3 regions of the Streptomyces sp. NPDC058308 genome follow, and region 1 is predicted to be linked to each of the others. Evidence: riboswitches for the same ligand, from Rfam matches in the RefSeq annotation. Region 1 holds a riboswitch; each other region holds the start of a gene.
What was found. A riboswitch is a leader RNA that binds a small molecule or an ion and turns the genes downstream of it on or off. The one in region 1 is predicted to bind cobalamin.
Positions count from the first base shown of each region.

Region 2: it holds a riboswitch for cobalamin, as region 1 does, so the genes downstream of both, ACFVYL_RS30230 (CbtB-domain containing protein) here and ACFVYL_RS13590 (ribonucleoside-diphosphate reductase subunit alpha) in region 1, are expected to answer to the same signal.
Region 3: it holds a riboswitch for cobalamin, as region 1 does, so the genes downstream of both, ACFVYL_RS14765 (CoA-acylating methylmalonate-semialdehyde dehydrogenase) here and ACFVYL_RS13590 (ribonucleoside-diphosphate reductase subunit alpha) in region 1, are expected to answer to the same signal.

Region 1 is NZ_JBHVZA010000008.1:104,112-108,383, reverse strand. Features, by position in the region: gene ACFVYL_RS13590 (ribonucleoside-diphosphate reductase subunit alpha) at 1-2,147, opposite strand, end outside; cobalamin riboswitch at 2,277-2,413, opposite strand; gene ACFVYL_RS13585 (GNAT family N-acetyltransferase) at 2,650-3,156, opposite strand; gene mctP (monocarboxylate uptake permease MctP) at 3,248-4,272, opposite strand, start outside.
Region 2 is NZ_JBHVZA010000027.1:74,915-79,186, reverse strand. Features, by position in the region: gene ACFVYL_RS30245 (alpha/beta fold hydrolase) at 1-358, shown strand, start outside; gene ACFVYL_RS30240 (histidine phosphatase family protein) at 355-936, shown strand; gene ACFVYL_RS30235 (CbtA family protein) at 1,073-1,834, opposite strand; gene ACFVYL_RS30230 (CbtB-domain containing protein) at 1,867-2,088, opposite strand; cobalamin riboswitch at 2,125-2,267, opposite strand; gene ACFVYL_RS30225 (DUF3048 domain-containing protein) at 2,476-3,468, shown strand; gene ACFVYL_RS30220 (MMPL family transporter) at 3,579-4,272, opposite strand, start outside.
Region 3 is NZ_JBHVZA010000009.1:108,205-112,476, reverse strand. Features, by position in the region: gene ACFVYL_RS14770 (acyl-CoA dehydrogenase family protein) at 1-160, opposite strand, end outside; gene ACFVYL_RS14765 (CoA-acylating methylmalonate-semialdehyde dehydrogenase) at 175-1,674, opposite strand; cobalamin riboswitch at 1,885-2,066, opposite strand; gene ACFVYL_RS14760 (SCO0607 family lipoprotein) at 2,124-2,459, opposite strand; gene pstS (phosphate ABC transporter substrate-binding protein PstS) at 2,616-3,770, opposite strand; gene ACFVYL_RS14750 (transporter substrate-binding domain-containing protein) at 4,008-4,272, shown strand, end outside.

The sequences.
Region 1 (4,272 bases):
GCCATGTCGATCAGGCCGCGCTGCGGGAGCTCCCACGCCGTGCGGTACAGCGCGCGCACCTCCGCGGGGATCCAGTCGAATCCCTGGACCGAGCCGCTGGCCTCGCGCAGCGCCTCGCGGCTCTGCGCGTCCCACCTCCCGAGCCGCTTGAGATCCTCCACCAGATAGGCGTTGACCTGGAGGAACTCGCCGGACAGGGTCTCGCGCTTGAAGAGGTTGGAGACCTGCGGCTCGATGCACTCGTAGACACCCGCGATGGACGCGATGGTGGCGGTCGGCGCGATGGCGAGCAGCAGCGAATTGCGCATGCCGGTCGCGGCGATGCGTTCCCGCAGCGCCGCCCAGCGCTCGGGCCATGTCAGCTCGACGTCGTAGTGGTCGGGGTGCAGGACGCCGCGCGCGGTGCGGGTCTTCTCCCAGGCGGGCAGCGGGCCGCTGCGCTCGGCGAGGTCGGCGGAGGTCTCGTACGCGGCGAGCATGATGCGCTCGGCGATACGGGTGGAGAGCGCCCGCGCCTCGGGGGAGTCGAAGGGAAGCTTCAGCTGGAAGAAGACGTCCTGAAGTCCCATCGCGCCGAGGCCCACCGGGCGCCACCTGGCGTTGGAGCGGCCCGCCTGCTCGGTCGGGTAGAAGTTGATGTCGACGACGCGGTCGAGGAAGGTGACGGCGGTCCGGACGGTCTCGTCGAGACGGTCCCACGCGAGGTCGCCGTTCTCCACGAACGCGCCGAGGTTCACCGAGCCGAGGTTGCAGACGGCCGTCTCGCCGTCGTCCGTCACCTCCAGGATCTCCGTGCAGAGGTTGGAGGAGTGCACGGTGTGGCCGGGCTCGGCGGTCTGGTTCGCGGTGCGGTTGGCGGCGTCCTTGAAGGTCATCCAGCCGTTGCCGGTCTGCGCGAGGGTGCGCATCATGCGGCCGTAGAGGTCGCGGGCCGACATCGTCTTCCTGGCGAGTCCTGCGGCCTCCGCCCGGCGGTAGGCGGCGTCGAACTCCTCGCCCCACAGGTCGACGAGCTCGGGCACGTCGGACGGCGAGAACAGCGACCACTCCCGGTCGGCGGCGACGCGGCGCATGAACTCGTCCGGGATCCAGTGCGCGAGGTTGAGGTTGTGCGTGCGCCGCTGGTCCTCGCCGGTGTTGTCGCGCAGCTCCAGGAACTCCTCGATGTCAAAGTGCCAGGTCTCCAGGTAGACCGCGGCCGCGCCCTTGCGCCGCCCGCCCTGGTTCACCGCGGCCACCGAGGCGTCCAGCGTCTTCAGGAACGGCACGATGCCGTTGGAGTGCCCGTTCGTGCCGCGGATCAGCGAACCGCGCGAACGGATGCGGGAGTACGAGAGGCCGATGCCGCCCGCGTGCTTGGAGAGCCGCGCGACCTGGTGGTAGCGGTCGTAGATCGAGTCGAGCTCGTCCAGCGGGGAGTCGAGGAGGTAGCAGGAGGACATCTGCGGGTGGCGGGTGCCGGAGTTGAAGAGCGTCGGCGAGGACGGCAGGTAGTCCAGGCGGCTCATCAGCCCGTACAGCGAGGCGACTTCGCCGACCGCGCGGCTGCTGTCCGCCGCCGTGTCCCAGTCGGTCTCCGCCAGGCCGCTCGCGACGCGCAGCATGAAGTGCTGCGGCGTCTCGATGACCTGCCGGGTGATCGGGTGGCGCAGCAGGTAGCGGCTGTGCAGCGTGCGCAGGCCGAAGTAGCCGAAGCGGAAGTCGGCGCCGTCCGCGAGCGCGCTCTCCACGAGCGCGTCGAGCCGGGCGGCGTGCGCGGTCACGAACGCGGCGGTGCGGTCGGCGATCAGGCCCTCGCGGTGGCCGACCGCGATCGACTCGGTGAAGGAGCGCACGCCCTGCGAGGCGGCCTCGGCGGCGATGGAGAGGGAGAGCAGCCGGGCGGCGAGCTTCGAGTACGTAGGGTCCTCGGAGATGAGCCCCGCGGCCGCCTCGGTCGCGAGCTCCCGGAGCTCACTCTCGTCGGCCCTGGCCGACCGGCCGCGCAGCGCGGCGGCCGCCACCCGGCCGGGGTCGGCGTCGGGGAGGTCGGCGGTGAGGTCGGTCAGGGTGCGCAGCAGCGCGGTCCCCGGCGCGTCGGTACCCTCAGCGCTGTCGGTGGGCTGCGGTGCCAGCGCTGACGCAGGTTCGGCGGGCGCGATGGTCACGTGGGGCTCTCCCTCGCTCGGCTCTGGGCCTGGGGAGGGATCGGCACACACGGGCGCACCCGGGCAGGGCGGCGTACCGCGTCCACCGGCCCATTCCACGAGGCCCGGACGGTCGGCACCCGGGCCGGACGACTCGGGTGCACTGCCGGCAGGTCTTCGGACTCCGCGCACGACAAATGCGTACACGTCTACCGTTGCGGGACAGTTCCGGACTTGCACCGGATTCCCCTGCGGCGACAGCGAGCACGAGCATACATCTTGTGTCGCGCTGCTGAAGCAGGCCTACATCTTGTGTCGGATCGCGCGGCGGGCTCGGACAGTGGCCCCTAGGCCCTGTCGTCAAACTCCCGTCTGCCTCGCGACGCCTGGCACGCACGCTCGCCGCGTTGTCGGGCTCATCCCGGTACGCCCAGTACCGGGATGACCCTCCGCCTTGCGATCGCACGCACCAGACGCCGCGAGGCCGCCCTCCGGGCGAACGACGCGAGTTTGACGACAGGACCTAGAGTGTCAACGCGTAGGTGAGCAGTGGGAGGCCGGGGACCGGGGACCAGTCGCGCTCCGGGGTCCGTGCGAAGCCGAGGCGTTCGTAGAGCCGGTGGGCGGTCCGCATCGAGGGCGAGGAGGACAGCACGAGCCGGTCCCTGCCCGCGTCCCTGGACCGCTGGACGCAGGCGCGCACCAGGAGTTCGCCCACACCGCGGCCGCGCGCCCCGGGCGAGACCGCCAGCATGCGGATCTCCGACTCGCCCTCCCGCGCGATGTCGGCCACGGGGCCGCAGGACGGCACGAAGGTCACGCCGCCGAGCAGCCCGCCTGCCGTCGTGTCGTCCGCCGCGGCCACCAGGATCTCGGCGTGCGCCGCGCGCCCCGCCACGTCCCGCAGTACGGGCAGATAGCGGTCCTCCGCCCCGAAGTCCAGGTGTCCGTCTTCGAGATAGGCCCGCGCGGTGAGATCACCCAGCGCCCCGTACTCCTCGGGCCGTGCCCGCCTGATCGTGATGTCCATGCGGCGCAGTGTGCAACACGGGTACGACAAAGGGCCTCCGGATTTCCGGCGGCCCTTTGCCGCTGTGCGCAGCGGGTTATGACACAGGCTCTCAGTGTCCGGCGCCCGCCGTCGCCTTCGGCAGTTCCTCTATGACGCCGGGGTCGCCCGCGTCGGCCGTGTAGTCCTCCGGGGACGTCTCGTCGACGCCGTCGGGGGCCTTGAGCGCCTTCAGGACGAAGGTGAGGACCACGGTCACGACCACGTTCAGGACGAACGCCGTCAGGCCGATGTAGCCGATCTCGCCGATGCCGGGGATCTCGTCGGACGAGCCGCCGAAGTGCTTCTGGGTCGGCGAGGCGACGCCGTACGCGGCGAGCGTTCCGTAGGCCATGCCGACCGCCCAGCCCGCGAGCAGCGCCCAGCGGTGGAACCACCGGGTGAACAGGCCGCCGACCAGCGCGGGCATCGTCTGCAGGATCCAGATGCCACCGAGCAGCTGGAAGTTGATCGCGACCGTCTTGTCCATGGTGAGGACGAAGGCGAGGGCGCCGACCTTCACCAGGAGCGAGACCAGCTTGGAGACCTTCATCTCCTGCTGCGGTGTCGCGTCCGGCTTGAGGAAGTCCTTGTAGATGTTGCGGGTGAAGAGATTCGCGGCCGCGATCGACATGATCGCCGCGGGGACGAGCGCGCCGATGCCGATGGCGGCGAACGCGACGCCCGTGAACCAGTCGGGGAACATGTTCTCGAACAGCTGCGGAATCGCCAGCTGACCGTTCTCCACCTTCACCCCGGCGGCGATCGCCATGAACCCGAGCAGCGCGAGCAGGCCGAGCATCAGCGAGTAGAGCGGCAGGATCGTGGTGTTGCGGCGGATCACGTTGCGGCTCTTGGAGGAGAGCGTCGCCGTGATCGAGTGCGGGTACATGAACAGCGCGAGCGCGGAGCCGAGGGCCAGCGTCGCGTACGTCCACTGCCCGGCCTCGCCCGGCGCGAGGCCCGCGACGGGCTTGCCCGCCGCCTCGTTCGTCGCCGAGAACTTGTCGCTCGCCGCCCGGAAGATCTCGTCGAACCCGCCGAGCTTGATCGGGATGTAGATGATCGCGACGGCGATGACGAGATAGATCAGGCCGT
Region 2 (4,272 bases), on a different contig from region 1:
CTGGGCCGCGCAGAGCGCCCGGCGGCGGCGCCCGGTCAACTGGGCGATGAACGGTGACCTCGGCAGGGAAGGCCGCGCGGACCCGCTCGACGAACATCTCGACGACCTGTCCGCGCGCCTGCCCGCGCGAACGGAGCTCCTCGGTGGGACCGACGATCCGCGCCCTCTGTCATCACTCGCTTCACTGGCGCTCCGGCTCGGTCTTCCACTGACGCGGATCGAGGGCGCCGGGCACGAACCCTGGTTGGAGCGGCCCGACGCCGTGCGCGCGCACCTCCGACGATTCGTGCGGGGTGCGGCGCACCCGAAGCCTGCGGAAGCGGGCTCCGGCACCCACCAGCGGAAGGACGTCCAGTGACCACGCGCGTGCTGCTCGTCGCGCCTGCCCTGACCGCCGCGGCGCGGCGCGGCGTGTTCGGCGACGGCGAGCCCCTCGACCCGGCCGGCGCGGCACAGACGCGTCGGGCGGCCGGAACCCTGCCCACGGGATGCCAGGTCCTCGTCTCCCCCGGCGCGCGCTGTGCGCAGACCGCCGACGCACTCGGCCTCGGGGCGCGCCTGGAGGCACCCTCTCTGGCCGGTCTCGACCCGGGCAGGTGGCGCGGCAGGTCGCTGGAGGAAGTGAGTGCCGCGGAACCGCAGGCGGTGGGCCGTTGGCTGACCGAGCCGGAGGCCGCGGCTCCGGGCGGAGAGTCCGTGGCGGACGTGTGCTCGCGTGTGGCCGAGTGGCTGGACGCGCTCCGGGCGGACACCCCGTCCGGACGCGTCGTCGCCGTTGTGGAGCCCGAGGTGGTGCGGGCGGCGGCCGTCCATGCGACGGGGGCGCCGCTGTCCGCCTTCTGGCGGTTCGATGTCCTGCCGTTGTCGACGACGGAACTCAGCGGACGCTCCGGACGCTGGAACATGCGGCTCGGCTGCCCGCTCGGTGCCGCGTGACGCGCTCGGTCCAGCGGCACTGGTCAGGGTGGCGGGCCAGCAGCACGGCCCCGCGACGACGAGACGGCCCCCCGACGAGTACGCGCAACTGATCGCGAGCCGTCGGCAGATCGGGGTGTCCGGGCACTCCGCCGCCCTACCGGTCCGCCGCGACCGGCTTCCCGGGCGTGGGCGCCGCGGGCTTCGGCAGCAGCAGGCGCTGCGCCAACTCCCCGAAGATCAGCCCGAAGGCACCCCACAGCGTGGCCTGCATGGCGAGGGCGGAGAGCCGGAAACGCCAGAGCAGGGCGGCCGGGAAATGCTCGGGAACGTCATTGATCACGGGCAGGAACTCGTAGGCCAGTCCAATGGCCACGGCGAAACCGAGCACGGCCACGACGGTCGCGTACCAGGCACCGAGCGCGGGCACAAGCCGCTTGCCCAGCAGGGTCGCGGCGATCGCGAGGAGCACGCTGAGCACCATCATCAGCAGATACAGGGAGGTGCGCTTGCCGATGGTGTCGGGGTTGCCGACAGCGGGCGGACTGGCCGGGTACTTCAGGAACGGCACGACGTACACGGCCAGCAGCGCGCAGCCCGAGAGCAGCAGCGCCGTCGCACGCGGGCCGAACCGGCCGACGCGGCCGAGGGCGAAGCTGTAGGCGAGCGCGGCGATGCCGCCGAAGGCGACCCCGTAGACGAGGACGCCGGTGGCGAGGCCGGCCGTGGACTGCAGGCTCCGGGAGACGAGTTCGACCTCGTCCCCGTGTGCGTGGCTCGCGTGGGCCTCTTCGAAGTCGATGGCGGCGTCGACGTTCGGCTCACCGAGCCAGTAGGCGATGACGAGGGCGAGCACGCCGGCCCCGAGACCGGCGAGCATGCCTCGAACGAGCAGGTTGCGTACGGTTGTCGAGTTCATGAGCGGGCCGAATTTCCCCTGGTGAGTGGCAGTCAGTGGCAGGGGAAGCCGAGCAGATGGCGGGCGTCGTGCACCCATTCATGGACCTCCGCGCCGCTGAACACGGAGGTGGCGCCCTGTTCGGCGCCGACGAAGTACAGCAGGACCAGCATCAGGATTCCGAAGAAGACCGCCCATGGGGCGATCACCTTCAGCGGCAGCTTGACCGGTACGGCAGGTGCGTCGGCGGTCGGCTGAGCGGCGTGTTGCGCCATGGTGGTGCCTCCTTCGGGAGTTCGCGTCCCGTCTCGGTGGTGCAGAGGACGACAGCCACGGGTCTGACTCACGAGCGGTACGGGGACCGCTCGCACACAGTGGCGCGACCGTGCCGGAGTCACACCGGCTTCCGTCGAGCTGTCGTCGATATCGCAGTGACGGTACCGCGTGGCGCGTACATGGCCAAGACCGGCCGCCGTCGGAGCACCCCGGGGAGCGCTCACGCACCCCGGAGCGCGGTTCGGGGCGGAGCCACGCGGCGGGCACCCGTAAAGAGTGATGTGGCGGTGGTGGATGGCCCAGCGGCGATTGAGGCCGGGGTCCGGGGCGGTAGACCTGCGGCTGCGTCAGGCAACACCGGTTCCGCCACGAATGGAGACGTCCCCATGGCAGCCAGGCCAGTACGGGCCACCCGCCGCACCCGTCTGGGCACCCGCGTGCTCGCGCTGGTCGCCACGGCGACGCTCGCCGTGAGCGCCCCCTCGTTCGCGAGTGCACCGGCACACGGGGACGGTGCCGCGCACCGGACCCCGTCACCCTTCACCGGGCAGCCGACCAGCCAGGGACCGGTCCTGGCCGTGAAGTTCGACAACGCGCGGGCCGCACGGCCGCACACCGGTCTCGACCAGGCGGACATCATCTACGTGGAGAAGGTCGAGGGCGGCATGAGCCGCCTGATGGGCGTGTACTCCAGCAGGGTTCCGGAGTCGGTCGGCCCGGTGCGCAGCGCGCGCGAGTCCGACACCGAACTCCTGCGCCAGTTCGGCCGGCCCGTGCTGGCCTACTCCGGGGTGCGCAGCGCTCTGCAGAAGGTGCTCAGGGAAGCCCCGCTGTACGCCCGCCCGCACGACCGTGTGCCGCGCGCCTACTTCCGAGAGAGCGCCCGGCCCGCCCCGCACAACCTCTTCGTACGCCCGCGGGCGCTGCTGCGTTCGGCGCCGCGGGCCGGCCACCCGACCGACATCGGCTTCCGCTTCGGCCCCGCTCCGGCGGGCGGCGCCCCCACCGGCAGCCGGACCGTCCGCTACTCCGCCGCCAGCCACACCTTCGACTGGTCGCCGCGGGAGCACCGGTGGCTCGCCTCCTTCGACGGCGCCCCCGCGCTCAGTACGTCGGGGTCCCGGCTCGGCGCCGCCACCGTCGTGATCCAGTACGTGAACATGCGTCCCTCGCGCTTCAAGGACGTCAACGGCGCGGTGACGCCGTACATCGAGACGGTCGGCAGCGGCCGGGCGCTGGTGCTGCGCGACGGCAGGGCCTACCCCACGCGCTGGAACCGTTCCGCGGCCACCAGGGGCACGGCGTTCACCCGCGACAACGGTGAACCGATGCCCTTCGCCCCGGGGCAGGTCTGGATGGTCTACGCGGACCGCGGCTGAGGCGCACGTCCCCGGCTCCGACGGAGCCGGGAAAAAGACCGGGCGGGCCGGCCGAGGCACTTCCCCTCAGGGGTGCCCCGGCCGGCCCGCCCGCGCCGGACCGTCGTGTCTCACCTGCCCGCAGGGGCAAGCTCCCGGTCCGTCTCGGCCTCGGGTGCCCCCGTGTCGCCGAGGTTCTTGTGCAGCTTCTCGCCCTCCACGTCCACGTTGGGCAGGAGCTTGTCCAGCCAGCGCGGCAGCCACCAGGCGGACTTGCCGAGCAGGGCGAGGACCGCGGGCACGATCGCCATGCGGACGACGAAGGCGTCGAAGAGGACGGCGATGGCCAGACCGAAGCCCATCATCTTGATCATGTCGTCGTTCTCCATGATGAAGCCGGAGAAGACGCTGATCATGATGATCGCGGCCGCGGCCACGACCCGTCCGCCGTGGGTGAAGCCGGTCACGACCGACTCGCCGGGGCGCGCCCCGTGGACGTACGCCTCGCGCATCCGCGTCACGAGGAAGACCTCGTAGTCCATGGCCAGGCCGAAGACCACGCCGATCATGAAGATCGGCATCATGCTCATGATCGGACCCGGCTGGTCGACGCCCACGATGTCCGCGAGCCAGCCCCACTGGAAGACCGCGACCACGGCCCCGAGCGCGGCGGCCACCGAGAGCAGGAAGCCGAGCGCCGCCTTGAGCGGGACCAGGATCGAGCGGAAGACCAGCATCAGGAGCAGGAACGCCAGGCCGACGACCAGCCCGAGGTAGGGCAGGAGGGCGTCGTCCAGGGTCTGCGAGAAGTCGATGGTCATCGCG
Region 3 (4,272 bases), on a different contig from region 1:
AGACACCACCGAGGCCCAGTTCGGCGGCCTTGCGCAGGACGTCCACAGGGAAGTGTTTGTCGCGGTCCCAGGCGACGGCGTGCGGCGCCAGATACGTGTCGGCGAAGTCGAGTGTGACCTCGGCCAGTGCGAGCTGGTCCTTGGTGAGGGTGGTGGCCATCGATGTCATCGCCGTCATCCCATCGTCGGGATGGTGAAACTCGCGCCCTCCCTGGCCCCGGAGGGCCAGCGCGAGGTGACGGTCTTCGTACGGGTGTAGAAGCGGACGGCGTCGGGGCCGTGCTGGTTGAGATCGCCGAAGCCGGACCGCTTCCAGCCGCCGAAGGTGTGGTAAGCCACCGGGACGGGGATCGGCACGTTGACCCCGACCATGCCCGCGCCGACGCGGCGGGTGAAGTCGCGGGCGGTGTCGCCGTCCCTGGTGAAGAGGGCGACGCCGTTGCCGTAGGGGTGTTCGGTGGGCAGGCGCAGAGCGGTCTCGTAGTCGGCCGCGCGGACCACGCACAGCACCGGGCCGAAGATCTCCTCACGGTAGATCCGCATGCGGGGCGAGACGCGGTCGAAGAGCGTGGCTCCGGCAAAGAAGCCGTTCTCGTGACCGGGCAGCGTGAAGTCCCGTCCGTCCACGACCAGTTCGGCCCCTTCGCTGACGCCGACGTCCACGTAGCGGCGGACCCGGTCGAGCGCGTCGCGGCTCACCAGCGGGCCGAAGTCCGTCCCGGGGTCGTCGGAGCGGCCGATGCGCAGGTCCGCGACGCGTTCCTTGAGCCGGGCGACGAGCGCGTCGGCGGTCCCCTCGCCCACGGGGACGGCGACCGCGATGGCCATGCAACGCTCCCCCGCCGAGCCGTACCCGGCACCGATGAGGGCGTCCACGGCCTGGTCGAGGTCGGCGTCGGGCATGACGATCATGTGGTTCTTGGCGCCGCCGAAGCACTGGGCGCGTTTGCCGTGCGCGGCGGCGGTGGCGTAGATGTGCGCGGCGATCGGCGTGGACCCGACGAAGCCGAGCGCCTGGACCCGGGGGTCCTCCAGGAGGGTGTCGACGGTCTCCTTGCCTCCGTTGACGACGTTCAGGACACCGGGCGGCAGGCCCGCCTCCAGGAACAGCTCGGCGAGCCTGAGCGGTACGGAGGGCGCGCGTTCGGACGGCTTGAGGACGAAGGAGTTGCCACAGGCGAGCGCGGGGGCCGCCTTCCACAGCGGGATCATCGCGGGGAAGTTGAACGGGGTGATCCCGGCGGTGACACCGAGGGGCACCCGCAGGGAGTGCACGTCGATGCCGGTGCCGGCGTTGTCGGTGAACTCGCCCTTCAGGAGGTGCGGGATGCCCGCGGCGAACTCGACGACTTCGAGGCCGCGTTGCAGGTCACCGTGGGCGTCGGCGACCGTCTTGCCGTGCTCGCGGGAGAGCAGCCGGGCCAGGGACTCCCGCTCCTCGTCGACGAGTTGGAGGAAGCGCAGCAGGACGCGGGCGCGCCGCTGCGGGTTCCACTCACCCCACGCACGCTGCGCCGACTCGGCGTCGGCGATCGCCGCGACCGTCTCGTCACGCCCGGCCAGCGGCACATGTGCCTGTACGCAACCGGTGTTGGGGTCGTACACATCGGCGAAGAGCCCGGACGCCCCGCGCACATGCTTGCCGCCGATGAAATGTGTCAGTTCACGGACCATGAGAGCCTGCTCTCGTCAGGTGAGTCCGGGGATGGCACGGCAGGCCGACGACGCCACCGGGTGAGGTGGGCGCGCGGTTCTGACGTGGGACGCGAAGGCCTAAGAGCCGTCGTGGAGTCGGGCGTCGACAGGGGTCGCCGCTCGCTTCGCCGGATCACCTGGGTCGTGGTCACGGACCGGTGCCATGCGTGTCTGCTCCATCCTCGTGGACAACACGGAACACCCCGCGGCCGGTATCCTGACTCCCGGATCAGCGCACGTTCCCCTGCCTTCCCGACGGGACTTGCTCCGTCAGTGGCGTATCGCTCGGCGAGAACGCACTCCCCGGTCACAGTGGCGGGACCGCGCCGGATTCACACCGGCTTCCCTGCACCGCGGGCTCTGGTCACGAACATATAGTTGGACGTCCTAGTAAGTCCACCCCGTCGGGCGAGTCGGTGTCCGCCCGCTCACTCGCCGTCCTTCAGCTTGACGATCCTGCCGTCCTTGTCGAGCGTGTGGTCGTTCCAGTACGTGCCCCACTTGTCCCCGACATGCTCGGGGACCTTCCCCTCCGGGTAGCGGGCGTAGCCCTTGGGCGGCTCTTCTCCGTCGGGCTGACACGCGGACCCGCTGCTGCCCACCCGCAGGACGGGATACTCGCCGCCGCCACAGGTCGCGTCCTGCGTGGAGCAGCCGGAGAGCACGGCGCCCGCCACGCCCGCCAGCGCGAGTCCCACCACGGCCCGCGCCGCACGGCCGCCGACCGCTGGCGGGGCGGTACGAACTCGGTTCTTCCTGGCCACTGTTGACTCCTTCACGTCGACTCGTCATGCCGTTGCCACACCAGCTTGCGCGAGCCGTGGATCCCGATCATGAGTACGGATACTCAAAGACCGGCTACCTCGATGACGAGAGTGAGCGCGACGGGGATCACCCGCACGTGATCCCGCATCCGTACGTCAGGACAGCGTGCCGACCACGTCGCGCACCTGACCGGCGACCGACTCCGGGAGCGGCGCGTAGTGCAGGCCGGACAGTTCCTTCTGGCCCGCCTTGCTCGCCGTGTACGTCAGGAACGACTTGAGGGCGGGCAGCGTCTCCTTGCGGTTCCCCTTGTCGCAGACGATCTCGTAGGTCACCTGGACGATCGGGTACGCGCCCGGATTCGCGGCGCCGTAGCGGAACTTCAGCTTCATGTCCCGGCCCTTGCCCGCGACGCGCGCCTGCGCGATCCCGGCAGACGCCGTCGTGGGCGTCGGTGCGACCGGGGCGGGCGCGCCCGTGTCGATGCTCACGGTCTCTATCCGCCGGTCCCGCGCGAAGGACAGCTCGAAGTAGCCGATGGCGCCGAACCCCGAGGTCACCTCCGATGCCACGCCACTGGACCCGCTCGCGGAGGCGCCACCCCCGCCCTGCCAGGCCTTGCCGACCGGGTGGGCCCAGGCGCCGGGCGCCGCGCCCGCGAGGTAGGCCTGGAAGTTCTGCGTGGTCCCGGAGTCGTCCGACCGGTGCACGGGGCGGACCGGCATGGACGGCAGATCGGCGTCGGGGTTGAGGCGCCGGATCTCCGGGTCGTCCCAGGAGGTGATCTTCCGGTCGAAGATCCTGGCGAGGGTCGGAGCGTCCAGGACGAGGTCCTCCACGCCCGGCAGGTCGTACCCGATCGCGATGGGCCCGCCGACCATGGGCAGGTCGATCGCGCGCCCGCCCCGGCAGACGCCCTTCGAGCGCTCGACCTCCTCGGGCTTCAGCGCGCTGTCGGAGCCGCCGAACGCGGTCGCACCCCGCAGGAACTGCGCGCCGCCCGCCCCTGAGCCGATCGGGTTGTACGCGATCCGCACGCCCGGGCACACGCTCTGGTACTGCTTGATCCAGTACTTCATGGCGTTCTGCTGGGCGCTCGACCCGGTGCCCGGAACCTTGCCGGTGTCGGCGCAGTCGATCCCCGCGACGGCGGAGGAGCGCGCGGCGGCGCGCTCGTCGCCGTCCTCGTCGTCACCCCCGATGCCCGCGACACCGCATCCCGCCAGGGAGAGCGAAAGGAGGGCCGTGAGGGAGACCGCCGTGCGCGTTCTGCCTCCTTGGTACGTACGTCCTGGACGTGGGCGTTGCAACGTTGTCCCCTCGGGGTACCGCGACATGGATCTCGACCGGCTCCGGGCCGGACCTCAGATGCTCGCCGATCCACGACAGCGGCGGGTGAAGCAGAGGCGAACATCGAGCGACGTGCTGCGATACGGGGACCGAGCGGTAGGCAGGCCGGTACGCACGGTGTTCGGCGGGCAGGGCAGGGCTCGGAGGGGATGGCCTCTCGCGGACGTCCCCCAGGGGCATGTCCTAAACTCCGCCTCATGAAGATCACGCCTGCTGCCGTCGCCCAGGACCTGGCCCCGGCCGGCGTGCTCCGGGCGTCCATCAACCTGGGCAACCCGGTCCTCGCCCAGGGCACTTCGGCGGCACCCTCCGGCATCACCGTCGACATCGCACGCGAGATCGGCGACCGCCTCGGCGTCCCCGTGGAACTCCTCTGCTTCGACGCGGCACGCAAGTCGTACGAGGCCATGGCGGAGGGCCGGGCCGACCTCTGCTTCCTCGCCGTCGAGCCCGCCCGCGAGG